DNA from 2 places in the Nocardioides sp. S5 genome. Region 1 is predicted to be linked to the other one. Evidence: predicted binding sites of a transcription regulator. Region 1 holds the regulator's gene; the other holds the start of a gene.

Region 1 (4,997 bases):
GCCGCCGGTTGGCGAGCATGCCGGCGGTGTTCAGGTCCTCGACCACGAGGCAGGCGTAGCCCTTGGCGAGGTCGGCGGTGATCTGGTGCAACAGCGCCTTCCGTACCGCAGCGACGCGGGCGTGGAGCTTGCCGAGGCGTCGTGCTGCCTTCTTGCGGCCGTTGGAGTCCCTCTTGGTTCTCGAGTACCTCTGGTTGGCCAGCTTCAGGCGTGCCTGGGCTGTGTGGAGTGCTTTCACCCCCTCCCAGATTTCTCGGAGGTTGCCGTGTTCGTCGGCGGCGACCGCGAGGGTCTTCACGCCGAGGTCGACCCCGACCCGGGCCCGGTGGCGGCCGGTGGTGGTGCGGCGAGCCGGGTGGAACGGTGCGGCGACGCCGGTGATCGAGACGACCCAGCGGCCGCGCTCGTACCGGAACGCGGCAGCGTAGGCGTGGAAGCGGCCCTGCTGAAGCAGCCGCCGTAGCCGGCGGGTGGACTCGCGGACCCGGAGCCCACCGAGCTTGGGGAACCGCATCGCCTTCGGTCCGGTCGGACGGACCGGCGGCGCGGCACCCTCGGGGTACTTGGCGCGGAGCCGGAAAGCCGGCGTCGTCTTGTGCCGGGACTTGAACCGCGGGAACCCGACCGACCTGCCGGCCCGTGCGCCGTTTCGGGAGGCCGCCCAGTTCGCCAGCGCCTGGGCGGCGTGCACGGACGCGGTCTCGAACACATCGGTCGACACCTCGCCTCGCCACGGCAGACCCCGGCTGCCGTCGTGGTTGACCGGCGCGTCGACCGCGCGGCCGTCCTTCCAGGCGTTCATGTGGTTGATGAAGGAGACCTTGCTCCACGACAACGACGGCGTCAGGTCCGCCTCCGGCACACCGTAGGTGCGTTCGGCGGCACGCTGGTCGAGGTTCACCTTCACCCGGGCCAGGTGATGGTTGAACGCCAGCCGGGACGCCCCGGCGTGCGCCAACAGCCGTTGGTGCTGCTCGCTGGTGACGTCGAGGGTGAACCGGAACGTAGTGGCCCGGGTCAACGCCACACCGGTATGCGAGACCAGCACGGCATCGGCGGTCTTTCCAGCGGCTACGGGCATGCCCCTGATGGTGCCGGTCGGCACCGACAGAAATCGCGAACCCGCGGTGCCGCTGACCGGCAGGTGTGGAGGGCTCTGCTTCAGACGGCTCGGGAGAGTGCGTTCACGAGCTCGTCGTGCAGATCGGCGGCCTGGCGAAAAGCGTCCGCCAGCTGCGTGCCGTCTTCGCGGACCGCCGCGTACTGAGCCCGCCCGAGTGCACGGGCTTGGGCGTCCAGGACGTCGGCGACCTCCGGCCACGCCGCGAGCTCCGTGGCGGCGTCGGCGCGTCGGCGTGCCCCCAGACGGAGGGAGAAGTCCTGCAACACGGGCACCGCCGGGTTGCCGAGTCCGGCTTCGGCCCGCTCCGCGAGGTCGCGCAACGCCATCCCGGTTCCGCCTGACGAACCGTGGTCGCCGCGAGCCCACCGGTAGGCCAGCGGCAGCAGGTCGCGCACCGCGTCGTGCTCGGTGCGGTCCGCCACCCGCCGAAGGTTGGTCCGCAGGGGGAACCGGCCGGTGCCGTACCCGATCGTGTCGCTGCCCCAGGCGGCCAGGAACGCAGCGCGCGGCAACCAGGCGTAGGGATGTCCCTGGGGGTCGTGCATGGTGACTCCGTCCGGGCCGGCGTCGAGGACCGCGACGAAGTGGTCGGCGCCGATCGGCCGATCCGAACCGGGCTGGTGAAGCAGCAGCCCCATCTCCAGCGGCCCGACGAACACCGGCCCGCTCTTGCACAGGGCGGCGAGCCGTGTGGGGGTCTACCACGGTGCGGAGGTCATCACCATGCCTGCGGCCGCGCTTGCCCGGCGCGTTGAACACCGGATCCAGCAACGCCCACTGCTCATCGGTCAGATCACTTGGGTACGACATGCCCCGCACGGTGACCGTGCTCGTCGTCAGTGCAATAGGGACACACCCAGTCAGAGGCTGCGCAGCACTGCCGTCACGACGCCGAGGATGGTGGCGTTGTCGCCCGGGATCGGGTCGTAGGCGGCGTTGTGCGGCAGCAGCCAGACGTGGCCGTCCTTGCGCTGGAAGGTCTTCACGGTCGCCTCGCCGTCGATCAGCGCCGCGACGATCTGGCCGTTGGTCGCGGTCTGCTCCTGGCGGATCACGACGTAGTCGCCGTTGCAGATGGCGGCCTCGACCATCGAGTCGCCGGAGACCTCGAGGAGGAAGAGGGTGCCGTCGCCGACGAGCTGCTTGGGCAGCGGGAAGACGTCGGTGACCTGCTCCTCGGCGAGGATCGGCCCGCCGGCCGCGATGCGGCCCACGACGGGGATGTTGACCGCGGTCGGGACGACGTCGCCGATGCCGGTCTCGTCGACGCTCGACTCCTCGCCGCTGGACATCGAGCGGCGCGCGGCCATCACCTCGGGCAGGAACACCTCGAGGGCGCGCGGGCGGTTGGGGTCGCGCTTGAGGAAGCCCTTGCCCTCGAGCACGCGCAGCTGGTGCGCGACGCTCGAGGAGGACGTGAGGCCGACGGCCTGGCCGATCTCGCGCATGCTGGGCGGGTAGCCCTTGGTCTCGATCGAGTCCTTGATGGTGGCCAGCACGCGCTGCTGGCGCGGGGTCAGGCCGGTGGCGTCCGGGGGACCGTCGGGCATCTCGATGACGTTCTTGTCCTCTGACTTGGCCATCTCGTGGAACCTCTCGACGCGGGTGGCCACCTCGTGGGCGATGGGGTGGCTGGTGCGATCACCGTAGTCCTCCCGGGGCCCGAGGATCAAACACCTGTTCGAAGCCGCGTGTCGCTAGCCTGCGGACATGACGACGTCGTGCGTGGTGACGGGCGGGGCCCGCGGGATCGGCCGCGGGATCGCGGAGCTGATGGTGGCCCGTGGGCACCGGGTCGTGGTCGGTGACCTCAACGCCGTGGCGGCCGCTGCGACGGCCGCGGAGATCGGTGCCGCCGCGGGCGTCGCGATGGACGTACGCGACCCGGACGCGCACCGCGCCGTCGCCGCCGAGGCGTCTGCGCACGGGCCGCTCGTGGCGTGGTTCAACAACGCCGGCGTCGGTGACGACGGCACGCTCGCCTCGCTCTCAGACGACAAGGTCCGCCGGCTCGTCGAGGTCAACCTCCTCGGCGCGATGTGGGGCTGCCGCGCCGCGCTCGCTGCCTTCGGCCCGGGTGGTGGCGACGTCGTCAACGTCGCCTCGCTCGCCGGGCTCGGCCCGGTGCCCGGCTACAGCGCGTACGCCGCCACGAAGGCCGCGGTCGTCTCGCTGTCGGCGTCGGTCAACGCGGAGTCGCCGCGCGGGGTGCGGGTGCACGCGCTGTGCCCCGACGGCGTCGACACCGCGATGCTGGCCGGCCAGGACCCCGACGGCATGGGCTCGCAGCTGACGTACTCGGGAGGGCGGATCCTCGGCGTGGCCGAGGTGGCCGAGGCCGCTGTCGCCCTCGTGGGCTCGCGACGGGTGGTCCGGACGATGCCCGGTTGGCGCGCGGGCGTGATGCGCGGCGCCATGCTCACCCCGGGCACCGCGCAGCACGCCGCGGTGCTGTTCGCCGCGCAGGGCCGGCGCGCGATGAGGAAGCGCTGACCGCCGTCTCGTCGCGCTGTCCGTCGCATCGAACAATTGTTCGTGCGGGTGCTTGACCTGTTCGAACAGGTGCTCTACCGTCGTACACATGTTCGATCGAACGTCTGATCGACGTCGAGGCGGCTGCGAAGCCGTTGTCGGTGGGTCCCACTAGACATTCGCTCGACAACGTACCCGGCTGATCTTCCCCAGGAGGCCACACCATGAGCACCCTCAGCCTTGCCCCCAGCTTCACCACTCCCGCCCCCGTCCGTTCGACGGTGCGCCTGACCCGTCGCGGTCGCCTCGTGGTCTTCGTGACCGCGCTGTTCCTCGTCCTGGCCGTCGCGTTCATGCTGGCGGGCGGTGCCGTCGGCACCGGCTCGGCCGGTGAGCGCGCGCCCACCGAGATCGTCCAGGTCGCCCCCGGCGACACCCTGTGGGGGATCGCCAGCGAGGTCGCCACCGACGGCGACGTCCGGTCGATGATGACCGAGATCGAGCGCCTCAACGCGCTCGAGTCCGCCAGCCTCGCGGCTGGCCAGAAGCTCCGCGTCCCGGTCGTCTCCGACTGACGCGTGAGGCCTCCATCAGCCGCTTCGACCCCGGCTGGTGGAACAAGGGGAAGACCGAGGGGCGGGCCTGGTGGCCCGCCCCTCGGCGTCATTTCGTGGTCTTCCTTGGTGTCTGTGTTGTCGGGATCCCCGGTCAACCGGTGACTCCGACCGTTGTGCGGTAGCTGTGATGCGGGATCCGCACCACGGTGACCGCACAAGCCGGGCCGGGCGGGTTGTCCACAGATCTGCGGCCGGGGGTGGTTCGAGGAGAGCTGAACTGGGTAGTTTCCCGAGTGCTGACGTAGTTCTCGGGAAGGCTCCTTCATGCACGTACGCCGCGCTCTCGCGCTCACCGCCGTCGTACCCCTCCTCCTGGCGGGCTGCTCGGACGACCCCGAGCCCCGGCCCAAGATGCCGGACCCGCCGCCGTCGTCGTCCCCGTTGCCCACTGCGTCGGAGACGGTTGAGGCGGAGAGTGCTGAGGAGTTCATCCGGCGGTGGGCAGCCGCCGAGGCTGAGATGGAAAACACCGGGAAGACGGACGTCTATCGGGAACTCTCTGTTGGCTGCAAGGCATGCACGGATCTCGCCGATCTTGTCGAGGAGTGGTACTCGGCTGGAGGGTTCATCGAGTGGGGCGGCTGGAAGATCCAAAGCGTCAGATCGAGAGGTGAGAGCGGCAGCGAATATGTCGTACGGGTCAACTCGAGCCCTACGAGGTACAAGGAGTCTGCTCGCGGGCCGGTCCAGACTTTCGATGGTGGTCCGGGGGCGCATCTCCTCGTCCTGAAGCCGAACGGAGAGTCGTGGGTCGTCACCCGAAAGGCGGAGGTTCCACGGTGACA
Region 2 (4,997 bases), 1.8 Mb from region 1:
CGGTCGAGCAGCTCGGTGGCGATCTCGTCGGGCACCTCGCGCTTGGCCAGCTTGTCGGCGAGCTCACGGCGCGTGCGCGCCTGGCCGGTCAGCGCATCGAGCAGGATCGTGCGGGCCACTCCTTCGGGATCGGCCTCCACCTCCGCCGCGCGTGCGGCAGCGGTGGCGGCGCGGGCCTCCTCGGCCTCGGCGCGGGTCCGGGTGCGGCTGCGGCCGCGACCCTTCTTGCGCGAGCGCTCACCAGACCGCTCGGCAGGCTCGGTCGCCGGCGACGGCGTGGGTGGGGTGTCCCCCACCCACGCGCGCACGCCGAGTCCGACGTCACCGGCCCACGACGGCGGCGGGCGATGTTCCTCAGAAGTCATTGACCCCGATGGGCTCGTCACTCAGCTCGTCGGCAGGCTTGTCGACGGCCGGGATGACGCCCAGCTTCTCCAGGATCAGCTTCTCGATCTCGTTGGCGAGGTCGGGGTTGTCCTTCAGGAAGTTGCGCGAGTTCTCCTTGCCCTGGCCGAGCTGGTCGCCCTCGTAGGTGTACCAGGCGCCAGCCTTGCGGATGATGCCCGCCTCGACGCCGACGTCGATCAGGCCGCCCTCGCGGCTGATGCCCTTGCCGTACATGATGTCGAACTCCGCCTGCTTGAACGGCGGGGCCACCTTGTTCTTCACGACCTTGACGCGGGTGCGGTTGCCGACCATGTCGGTGCCGTCCTTCAGCGTCTCGATGCGGCGCACGTCGAGACGCACCGAGGAGTAGAACTTCAGCGCGCGACCACCGGTGGTGGTCTCGGGCGAGCCGAACATGACGCCGATCTTCTCGCGGAGCTGGTTGATGAAGATCGCGGTCGTGCCGGAGTTGTTGAGCGCACCGGTCATCTTGCGCAGCGCCTGGCTCATCAGCCGCGCCTGGAGGCCGACGTGGCTGTCGCCCATCTCACCCTCGATCTCGGCGCGGGGCACCAGGGCCGCCACGGAGTCGATGACGATCAGCGAGAGCGCGCCGGATCGGATCAGCATGTCGGCGATCTCGAGCGCCTGCTCGCCCGAGTCGGGCTGGGAGACCAGGAGGGCGTCGGTGTCGACACCGAGGGCCTTGGCGTAGTCGGGGTCGAGCGCGTGCTCGGCGTCGATGAAGGCGACGATGCCGCCGGCCGCCTGGGCGCTGGCCACCGCGTGGAGGGCGACCGTCGTCTTTCCGGAGGACTCCGGACCGTAGATCTCGACCACGCGTCCGCGCGGCAGACCACCGAGGCCGAGGGCCACGTCGAGGGCGATCGACCCGGTGGGGATCACCTCGAGCGGGGCACGCGTCTCGTCGCCCAGTCGCATGACCGAGCCCTTGCCGAACTGCTTCTCCACCTGTGCGAGCGCGGCGTCGAGGGCCTTCTCGCGGTCTGCACCAGCCATTGCTGTGTCCCGTTCTCTCGTCGTGTGTGTCGGTACTTCTCCGACGTTAGGGCGAGCCACCGACAGTCCCTGATCAGGACGGTCGAACGCTGTGGACAACCTCGCCGCACGTCGTACCTGTGGACGAACAGTAGCCCGAACACGTGTTCGATGGCAGACGTGGCGCGGCGTGTCGCGCGGATGTTCGCGATGACCGTGCGGGTCGGGGTCAGGGCGTCCGGGTGAGCCGTCCTGCCACCACGACGGCGAGGGCGAGCAGGGCCGCGAAGAGGGCGAGCGCCGGGTAGCCCAGTCCCCCGACGATGACCCCTGCGAACGCGCCACCACCGGCCGCGGTGAGCGCCATGGCCATGTCGGAGGTCCCCTGCACGTCCGTGCGCGCCTCGATCGGGGTGCGGTCGGCGATCACGGTGGAGGCGGCGACGGTCGCGCACGACCAGCCCAGCCCGAGGAGGAACAACCCGGCGAAGATCTGCCACGAGGAGCCCTCCGGCGACAGTCCGCAGAGCGCGAGCGACACCAGCAGGACCACCCCTCCGGCGACCAGCACCGGCGAGCGCCCGAAGCGGTCCGCCGCCCAGCCGACGACGGGCGAGAAGGCGAACATCCCGAGCACGTGGACCGAGATGACGAAGCCGATGACCTCGAGGTGCGCGCCGCCGTGCTCCATGTGGAGCGGCGTCATGATCATCACCGTCACCATCGCCGCATGGGCGCACGCCATCGCGACCACGGCCGCGCCTACTGCGGGCACGTCCCGCACGACCGTGGTGAAGGCCGCCCACGACCTTCCCCGCACGTGCGGCGCGCCGTCCGGCACGACACCGGCCGCCTCCTGGGCCAGCAGGAGCGGGTCGGGACGCAGCCGCACCCAGACCCAACCGGCCGCCAGCACGAGCACGACCGAGCCGATCGCGAAGCCGCCGGTGAGCTCCGGGATGCCGAGCGGACGTGCGACCGTGCCGCCGACGCCCACCAGGTTGGGCCCCGCAACGGCACCGATCGTCGTGGCCCACACGACCACCGACAACGCGCGGGCGCGGTGCGCCTCGGTCGCGAGGTCGGTCGCTGCATAGCGCGAGCCGCTGTTGACCGCCGACGTCGCCCCCAACAGCACGGCACCGACGAGCAGCACCGCCATCGAGTCGACGACGCCTGCGAGGACGGCGAGCAGCGCACCGGTGGCGCCGGCGAGGTAGCCGAGCACGATGCCGATGCGGCGTCCACGTCGGCGCATCACCCGCGCGAGGACGTAGGCCGCTGCTGCCGTGCCGAGGACCTGGAAGGTCTGGGCGAGCCCGGCGAGCGTCTCGCTGCCGGAGATGTCGCGCGCCAGCAGGGACGCGGTGGCCACGCCGATGGTGACTCCGACCGCGCCGACGGCCTGGGAGACGACGAGCGTGCGGACGGTGTGGCGCTGGACCTGCTCGACGTCGAGGACCGCGCCGACCTCGCTGGTCACCGCTCGCTGTCCGGGAGCTCGAGCTGGCGCCAGACGGCGGCCCAGACCTGCTTGGGCGGCACTCCTGCGTCGAGCGCCTCCTGGGTCGTGCGCCCGTCGAGGTCGCGGACGACGGTGAGCTCGGCCCAGGTGCGGGAGTAGCTGCGCCCCAGCGCGTGGTCGAGCCGCGCCCAGAACTCGGTGTGCCTCATGGGGACACCGAATCACGGACCGCCGACACCTCGAGCCACGCCTCCCCCAGGTGGCCCGCGATGCCCGACCGGACCGAGACGTCGGTCCACCCGGAGCCGGCCACGACCTCGCGCAGCGCGTCGGCGCGCCAGTAGGTGAAGTGACGCCGGCTGCTGATCGACCCATGGGTGGACCAGCCGTCGCCGTCGCCCTCCTTGAGGGAGATCCGCAGCAGTCCACCGGCGCGGGTGACCCGAGCCAGCCGGGCCAGCACCGTCGGCAGGTCAGCGCGTCGCACGTGCAGGAGCGAGGCGTTCGCCCACACCGCGTCGTACGGACCCTCCGGCACCTGCAGGTCGTCGACCAGCGGGTCCAGCAGGTCGGCGTCGAACCCCTGCTCGCGCAGCAGGGCGACGAACCCTGGCGTGATGTCGGTGCGCCGCACCCGCAGGCCGAGCGCCCCCATCAGCAGTGCGTCGCGGCCGCCACCGGAGCCGATCTCCAGCACCCGGGCGCCCACCCCGATCCGCTGGACGAAGTCCTCGATGTCGGCGCGGACGGAGTCGGGCATCGTCGGCGACGCCCTGGCGTACGCCGCTGCGTCGACGTCGTAGGCGCGGACGGTCTCCTCCACGCTCATCGGGCCCCGACGTCGTGGAGGTGGTGGACGACGTCGTGCAGGTGGTAGCTCCCGAGGGACTCCACGGTGAAGACGGAGCCGTCGGACCGCAGCCCCCGCCGGTCCTTCGCGGCCTCCGTGACCGTGGCGTAGAGACCGGCCACGGTTCCAGCGGCCGCGATCAGCCCGACCGCCACCTCCGCGGGGTCCTGGGTGCCGTAGTCGCTCTCGACCGCGGTCGCGTCCTGGTCCCAGTTGGCGAAGGAGGGCTCGTCGACCTCCAGCATCAGCCGCACCCGCTCCGCAAAGACGACGTGCACGTCACGCACGTGGCAGGCGTACTCCAGCGGTGACCACACGGCCGGCGCAGGGCGTGTGGTGACGTCGGTGCCAGCGAGCACCTCCGACCACGCCATCGCGGTGTCGTGGATCCGCGTCGGCAGAGCGTCCAGCGACTGCGCGGCCGGGTCGAACCCGCAGTCAGGACAGGGCCGCTCGAGGACCCAGGTCCAGTCCTTGGTGTCAGGGACGGGCTGCACGTCGTCGCTCGGCATGCAGCCATCCAACCAGCCCGGTCAGTGGCCCGGGTGGTCGCCGAACGCGACGCTCGTGCATGCCAGGCGGGCGCCGGCCGCACCCGTCGTGGGGTCGGTCGGCAGCGCGTGGATCACGACCGAACCGGCAGCCCCGGGCACGAAGCTCCACGGCACGGTGGCCGTGGCCACGCCGCGGCCCCGTGCGTCGGACGTGACATCGAGCCACACCTCGCGCTCGGCGAGCGGACCGGTGGCGCCGGCGTGCTGGTAGTGCCCGCCCGAGGTCGTCGGGTCGGTGCCGCAGGTCCCGGTGTGCACGTGGGCGCCGAACGTGCGGCCGGGCGGAAGGCGCTCGACCATGAGCCGCACAGTGGTCGTCTCCCCGCGGGTCCAGGCATGCACCTGCGTGGTGATGTCGGCGTACGCCGCGTCGTGCGTGTACGTCGGCCCGCGGCCGTGGTCCACGAGCACGCTGGCGGCCACGGCCGCACCTGGTAGGGCGACCACCGCGACGGCGGTGGCGATGCTGGTCCTGATGCTCGACATGGTGGGTCCTCCTGGGTCGGTGCGCCCGACGCGAGACGCATCTGGAAGTGCCGCCCACCGGCGCGTTCGGTTCACAGCGGTCTGGACCGGCGACAGACTTGGGCCGGCGCGTGAACCGATCCCGGGGGTCGGTGCCACTAGGAGACGTGATGGGAGAGGACGACACCGGCTGGGACGCCCGCGGGGCCGTGGACCGGCGCAGCGACGCCGAGCTGCTGGAGGCGGTGGGCGACGCGGACCGCGGGGCGCTGCACGA

The links. Region 1 encodes LexA, which represses DNA repair genes until DNA is damaged. Its sites were predicted from a motif close to TCGAACANNTGTTCGA; they were not measured.
Region 2: recA (recombinase RecA) is a predicted target of LexA. The motif match lies at 1,543-1,558, and genes of this name have one in related genera.

Annotation. Positions count from the first base shown of each region.
Region 1 covers NZ_CP022296.1:4,027,621-4,032,617, reverse strand. The annotation lists gene tnpB (IS607 family element RNA-guided endonuclease TnpB) at 1-1,081, opposite strand, end outside; gene CFI00_RS19935 (hypothetical protein) at 1,162-1,782, opposite strand; gene lexA (transcriptional repressor LexA) at 1,984-2,706, opposite strand; gene CFI00_RS19925 (SDR family oxidoreductase) at 2,834-3,616, shown strand; gene CFI00_RS19920 (LysM peptidoglycan-binding domain-containing protein) at 3,820-4,170, shown strand; gene CFI00_RS19915 (hypothetical protein) at 4,477-4,995, shown strand; gene CFI00_RS19910 (hypothetical protein) at 4,992-4,997, shown strand, end outside.
Region 2 covers NZ_CP022296.1:2,183,591-2,188,587, reverse strand. The annotation lists gene CFI00_RS10845 (regulatory protein RecX) at 1-365, opposite strand, end outside; gene recA (recombinase RecA) at 355-1,407, opposite strand; gene CFI00_RS10835 (MFS transporter) at 1,616-2,869, opposite strand; gene CFI00_RS10830 (DUF3046 domain-containing protein) at 2,866-3,060, opposite strand; gene CFI00_RS10825 (class I SAM-dependent methyltransferase) at 3,057-3,680, opposite strand; gene CFI00_RS10820 (DinB family protein) at 3,677-4,213, opposite strand; gene CFI00_RS10815 (superoxide dismutase family protein) at 4,235-4,741, opposite strand; gene CFI00_RS10810 (RNA polymerase sigma factor) at 4,891-4,997, shown strand, end outside.